2 regions of the Ferrimonas lipolytica genome follow, and region 1 is predicted to be linked to the other one. Evidence: riboswitches for the same ligand, from Rfam matches in the RefSeq annotation. Region 1 holds a riboswitch; the other holds the start of a gene.
The links. Region 1 has a riboswitch for cobalamin ahead of HER31_RS05015 (cobalt-precorrin-5B (C(1))-methyltransferase). Riboswitches for the same ligand answer to the same signal wherever they lie in the genome.
Positions count from the first base shown of each region.

Region 1 (3,419 bases):
CGGGTTTTACCGCTGGCAACCGCCGCTTCAATCACTTGTGGCTCGCTGATTAAACAGTGGGCGCTGTTACCAAACTGGGCCATACGGCGGTCGCTAAGGCCGGTAACAATCATATTGACGTCGGTAACGATGTTGGCACCATTGCGAATAGCAGCGATACCGCGCTCAGCAGCGTCTTCGCTAAAGCAAAACAGATCAGCAAACTCAAAGTCACCGCTACTATGGATTACCCGACGAACCACCGCCCACTCTTCGTGAGTGAAGTTGTGACCACCGTGGTCGCGTTCGATCTCCAGATCAATCTGACCAAAAGAGTCACGCTCAATCTGCTGGCCTTGAGCCGTTAGCTGTTTCATTTGTTCCAAGGGTTATTCTCCGTGACAAGCCGTTGCCAACAAGGAGCCGTCGAAGTCAATTAACTCAACTTCAACAATCACCTTATTGTGGCTGTATTGGTAACAATGACGCGCTGCCATCTGGCACAGGCGCTGAAAGAATTGTTGATGCCATTGAACCGGCACCAAACTAAACAGATGTCGACCGGTGTTGGCCGCTGCGACGGACCGACACACCTCGGCACTGGCGCCCATGGCCGCGAGTTCAGCGGCCAGCAGTTTGAATTGAATCGCACGGCCAGTAACGTGGGTCATGGTGGTGCCGCCGGCTATCTTGCACAACTTGCCAATCATGGTGACAAGGCTTATCCGTGTTACTCCATAACGAGCCGCCGCACGCAAGCCAACACCGCAAAAGTCACCAGCTTGGGCAAACTGAATCTCTTCCCAGTTAGGCCGTGCTGCCATTGCCGCACGCTCAGTGCGGCTGCCGGTGGTTAGAACCATCTGGGTATGGCCAGCTGCTACAGCAACTTCAACGTTTTGTCGAACAGAAGCGGCGTAAGCCGACGTTGAATAGGGGTATACGGTACCGCGAGTACCTAGAATCGAGATGCCACCAATTAGGCCTAAGCGACGCCCAATGGTGTGTTCCGCCATCGCCTCGCCGCCAACAACCGCAATGGTTACCTTAGCGCCACAGTGCTGATGTTGTTGCAACAATGGCAACAGGTGTTCACGTATCATCTTGCGCGGCACTGGGTTAATAGCAGGCTCACCAACGCCAAGCTCCAATCCCGGCTTAGTTACTGTCGCAACCCCTTCGCCGGCAACAAACTCAATGCCACTGCGCGAGCTCAGTTCAACCGTCGCGGAGATATTGGCGCCGTGGGTGCAATCGGGATCATCACCAGCGTCTTTGATGACAGAAGCAAAACCCAATTGGCATTGCGCTAAATCAAAGCGAGCATCACTGCCGCCCGGCAGCTTGATGGTTACAGCCGCTGGTGTAGTGCCGCCTAGCAAGGTTTTGAGCGCAGCCAAAGCGGCAGCCGTGGCGCAAGCACCGGTGGTATAACCGGTTCTTAACTCACTTCGGTGCTTACTTTGTTTTATTGCAGTAACGGTCACGACTTAAACACCACGGTAGTGGCGCGGATAGCAGCTTCAGCAAAGAAACCGTCAACACATCCAACGCCTAACAAAATCGATAGATATGGAACGGGAGATAGACTGGCGCCAGAAGGTATGGTGCATCAGACATTGAGTGATCCCGCTCAATCTGTAATACGGTATTCATGGCGGGTATCCTGACTTTTGGCTTTGACTAACTCACCCTTCCCAGCATTTCGCCAGTGGCATATGAGTTAACTTACCAATTACAGTTGCGGGTACAGTCCAGAAATTTCATCTGGTTCCCCTTTAAGCACTAATGCTCCACGAAACTGACGCTAGAGTAGGACAGCAAGGGGCATCAATAATATGTGATAAACGACAGTATTTATTCGGTAAGGCAAATAACGTGATATAGATACAATAAATGATTATCATTCTGTAAATTTGAGTAAGCGCGGTTGAAGCTAGAGCTTTAAATAACTTAGTCTAAATATCTTGCCGTTAACCCACCTAATGATTTGTAGTTAGAAATGAATTTATATCTGTGCCGACATGGCGAAACCACTTGGAATAGAAAAGGAATAATCCAAGGCCACCTCGAAAGCTCGCTGTCTGCTCAAGGAATAAATCAGGCACAAGCGCTATCACGTCAGCTCAAAGATACGCCGATAGATGCTATCTATAGCAGCGACCTATCTCGTTGTATTGAAACAGCAAAACTGATATCCACTAACGCGGAACTGAGGGTAGATCCGCGCCTAAGAGAGCGCCATATGGGGGCATTACAGGGAAAGTCGATCAGCGAAGAGCCGAGCCTAATGGCTGGTTACCATGGTCGTTTCAACCAGAATGCAATGGATATTGAAGGATCAGAGTCGACCTTGAGTTTGCTTAATCGCATCCGTCGTTTTTTTGAAGTAATTAATATTAATAACAATTCATCCATTATCATCGTCACCCATGGCGAATGGATTAGAACTTGCCTGAACTATTACCATGGGCTGCCGCCTTGGAGTAAGGAAACACTAGTTCCAGCCAACTGCGAATTAATTGAGATTGATTACGAAAAAATATCAAGGCTACCATGAAAATTTGATAGCCAAGCGACATTAATGGTTGAAACATATTATTTTAGCGAATTTGTTTTCTGCAAAAAATAAAATAACGTTAAGTTAACTTACTAATTGCCGCCGCCAAACGTTGCCACTGCTGCTCATCATCAACCAGACCAAAGCGAATACCATCCTGTTCATCGGTAAGGCGTGTGAATACGCCATCCGCACACAACTGCTCGTGCCACTGCACTGCCTTGTTGCTGTAGAGGGTTTGAAACAGATCGGTTCCCGCCAACGACGCACCATGGCACAACAACGGCTGCAATAGCGCCTGCAAACGTACCGTTGCTGCTGCTAAGCGCTGTCTTTGTGTTAACTGCCACGGTGTATCTTGCAACGCCCGCATGCAGATCTGCCGAGCAGGGCCGGCAATAGTCCACGGGCCAAGCTCATAGGCGCAAGCACTTAACAGCTGGCTTGGGGCTAACACAAACCCAGCTCTAATACCGGCTAAGCCAAAAAACTTACCAACCGAGCGCAATACCACTAGCCCCGGCTGTGGGCATAAGTGACTTATCGACTGGCTTAAATCAACGTCAGCAAAGGCTTCGTCGACCACCATTAAGCCACCTTTTTTTGCCAGTTGTTGCTGCCACTGCAACAACGTTTTCGCATCGTATAACTGCCCAGTGGGATTATTGGGGTTTATCACAACCAGCGCATCAACCCCAGCAACAAACCGATTATCTAACGACGGCGGATAATGGTTAATGATCCAACCTGCTCGTTGCCACGCTTTTTGATGCTCTTTATAACCCACCTGTGGCAAACCAACTCTCATCTGCTCAGCGCGCCAGTCGCCGCTAAGCTCAAGTTGTTTGCGCCAAACCTCGGGCAAGGTTTGAATGGCCGC
Region 1 is NZ_CP051180.1:1,071,072-1,074,490, reverse strand. It holds gene HER31_RS05020 (precorrin-8X methylmutase) at 1-356, opposite strand, end outside; gene HER31_RS05015 (cobalt-precorrin-5B (C(1))-methyltransferase) at 369-1,466, opposite strand; cobalamin riboswitch at 1,619-1,792, opposite strand; gene HER31_RS05010 (histidine phosphatase family protein) at 1,982-2,539, shown strand; gene cobD (threonine-phosphate decarboxylase CobD) at 2,619-3,419, opposite strand, start outside.

Region 2 (3,419 bases), 240 kb from region 1:
TAAAGGCAGCGTAACAACGTGGATTTGCCGGCACCATTAGGACCAAGTAAGCCCACAAATTGGCCAGCTTGCACACTGAAGCTCACATCCGCCAGCACCAACTTTTGCGGACAAGCCCAGCTTAGTTGCTCAACCTCGATAACTGGTAGATCTTGAGTCGATTCGGTTCTTACCGCGTGCAGCATAAGCTTACCGTTACATTACGTAATAGCTAAGACTGAGATACCATTCTCGCCCGGGGGCATGGTAGCCCTCGACGCTGGTTGTCTCTTGATCAAATACATTGTTGAGTTTGGCACGAACGATCAGTTCGTCTGTTAGTTGGTAGCCAAAGCTTAGATCCACTTTGTGGTACGCTGATAAGAAGTCACCGCTGCCATCATAGTTACTGTCACCAGCAAAACGCTTGCCTTGATAATGGTAATCAAGACGCCCATCGAGTTGCTGCCATTGATACGAAACGGCGTAATCAGCTTCATGCTCAGAGCGGCTAACCAATTGCTCTCCAGACGATTTATCCTCAGTGTCTAAGTAGGTGTATGCCAACTCATGAGTTAAACCCCAAAACTGAAATTGGCTGCCAAACTCAACCCCACGCATTTGCGCATCAGCAACATTACTCGGCCGGTAGATCTCCCAACCAAACTGATCAAACTCACCGCTACCAGCCCAATCAATAAGATTTTCAATCTCGTTTTTGAACACGCTCAGGTACGCGCTAGCGCCGATTCGACTGTAATTAAGGGTAATTTCGGTATTTTTCGAGGTTTCCGACAACAGATCCGGATTGCCAAGCTCAGGCCAGAATAGGTCATTGAAGGTCGGCGCCTTAAAGCCGGTGCCGTAACTGGCACTGATCCGCCAATGAGAGCTGAGGTGATAGGCACTACTTAGATTGTATGAAGTTTCGCTATCAACATCTTCGACGTCATCAAAGCGGACTGCCGCTTCCAGTAACCATCCACCAAAGCGAGCACGCGCCAACCCATACACACCAATAAGATCACGGTCGCTAGTGGCATAATCACCATTGACCGACTCATTGTTATAGTCAACTCCGCCTATCGCCGTAACAGTGTCGTTAAAATGATATTGGTTGGTAAAATTGAGTTGGTCACGATCGGTTTGAAAACGCGATTTAGCGGCGACGCCATCTCGAAACTGGTCATTCCGATCACGGGACTGACCCACGCTAAATTGTGATTCAAACTGCTGTCGCTGATAGCGACTGGCTATATTCCAAAAGAAGTTATCAAAATCCGATTGGTCTGGACCCGTCGCAGCAAATATGTCGTCGTATTCGCTGTTGCCACTATTGTATTGGCCCTGCCACGCTATGCTCCAGCTTTGATTTAATGGCTGTTCACCGTTCAAACCAACAGTAATCCGATCGTAACCATCATCATCTGCTTCATCGGTATCCCGATACACATCAAAACCATCACTTGCTTCAGCGGCAACAGTCACGCTAGTTTGCCCTTCACCATGGCTAACCCCTGCACCAGCAGCCAAACGGCCATAATTGTCACTGCCAAGTTCAGCGGCAGTAAAGTACTGACCACTTTGCAGCTGTCGAGTGAAAATCTGAATCACACCACCGATGGCATCACTGCCCCACACTGATGCCCGTGGGCCTTTAACCACCTCAATCCGCTCAATCTGTTCCGGTGATACCGCTGAGAAATCGGTGCTGCCTAATGTGGCGGAACTCACTCGAATGCCATCAATTAGCACTAACACATGATCAGAATTGGCACCACGAACACTCACCGAAGCGGTTTGTGCACTGCCGCCACTTCGAGTAACACTTAAACCCGGTAAACGTTCAAGTAGATCCACCACTGATTTGGGCTGCAGAATTTCGATTTCAGCTCGTTCGACCGTATTTACCACCGCCAGCTGATACTCAGCGGCAGTGTCGAAACGAGAGCCTGTCACAGTAATGGTTTCTATATCAGCAGCGAACGCCGCAGATGAGGCAGCTGTGGTAATAGCAACAGCTGCAAAGCGCGTTTTTAAACTCATGATGTTCCCTATTAATTGAGTTAAAAGCGCGGGAAATGGTTTGAGGTAGCAATCACATCATGGTGACAGCAACAGAATAGCGTCGTCTTTATTGTTTAAGCACAACAGTGCGTACAGCAAAATTCAACCACCTGCTCAAGTAACCCGCTTGAGTCAAATCGGCAAATTTAGGCAGGTATCCTGGCTTTCAGCGTCTAGGGGCGCCCCTTCCCAGCGTAAGCCAGTGGTAACGACACCCCGCTCTGATCACAGTTGCGAGTACAGCCGCGGAATTTAACCGCGTTCCCTATTAGTCCCATTGGGCACCAAAATTCGAAGCGTTTGTTAACACTTAGTGCTAAGTGTGACAGAGTTGGCCATCAACTCAAGCAGAAACTCATAGGATTTCAGCAGGGTTCTGCAAACCGGTTAATTCGCATCGGCGCAGCCAGCTCCGCTAATGGCATGACATTAGTGCTGCAGTACTAACGGCCAATAACTCAGCAGTCGCTCACGAAATTACTAACTAATAACAGTAATTGGCGCAGTCTATTGCTAGCATTAAGCTACTTTACCCAATGAACGAAAACGATGATTGAGCAAACTTTTACCCCGAAAGCTAAAGATGAACTTATCTGCCTGATCCTGCACGCGCAGCACCTGATCAACGCTCAAACACTCTATCGTCAAGATGTGTCGGAGCAATTTGAACAAATCTTCCAGCCTGAAGGTGATACGGTTACCTGCCCGATTAGTGACGAAATCGTCAAAGCAGAACAGTTGGAAGCTTGGCTTAACGACAACCTCAATAGCGAACAGCGCGCCGAACTCGGTGACATCACCTTCGTAGCCATTGGCACAATTTTGCAGCTCTGGGCAGTTTGTAGTTAAGCCTCATAAGGCTGCTCAATAAGCCCGCTATCGCGGGCTTTTTAGTGGCTGAATGCCAACGCCGAAGCAAACTTCTACGACAAAATTTCGTTTGTTCCTCAGGAAAAGATGAAGTCGACTACAACTGTAAGTGAAGTATCTTCCAAACCAGTCACTATTACTGCAGTCACGGCCGTTTTCTAATATAATTTAGGATGACTATTGGCACGGATCGCCAATAACACAAGGTAGCAAGCTACCTTAGAACCATCAGATAAACGTTTGGAATGGAATGAATCCTCTACTCAACTATAGCCAGAGCGATAATACTCAAGGCGCCGACTTTGTCGAACATGAAATTGAACAGATAATTGTCACATTCGCAGTTATTGGCATCGTGGCGGTGGCATTAATGGGAACGCTATGTGCTTATTTAGGCAACTATCAATTAGTGTTCTTTGATTTAATTGCCGGAACCATTTTTCTGCTGGTATTGAAATTTCGTTCGAACTATCGTCTCGCCTCAACGATACTACTATTTAACC
Region 2 is NZ_CP051180.1:1,314,121-1,317,539, reverse strand. It holds gene HER31_RS06220 (ABC transporter ATP-binding protein) at 1-185, opposite strand, end outside; gene HER31_RS06215 (TonB-dependent receptor domain-containing protein) at 196-2,025, opposite strand; cobalamin riboswitch at 2,179-2,350, opposite strand; gene HER31_RS06210 (hypothetical protein) at 2,596-2,895, shown strand; gene HER31_RS06205 (GGDEF domain-containing protein) at 3,167-3,419, shown strand, end outside.
Region 2: it holds a riboswitch for cobalamin, as region 1 does, so the genes downstream of both, HER31_RS06215 (TonB-dependent receptor domain-containing protein) here and HER31_RS05015 (cobalt-precorrin-5B (C(1))-methyltransferase) in region 1, are expected to answer to the same signal.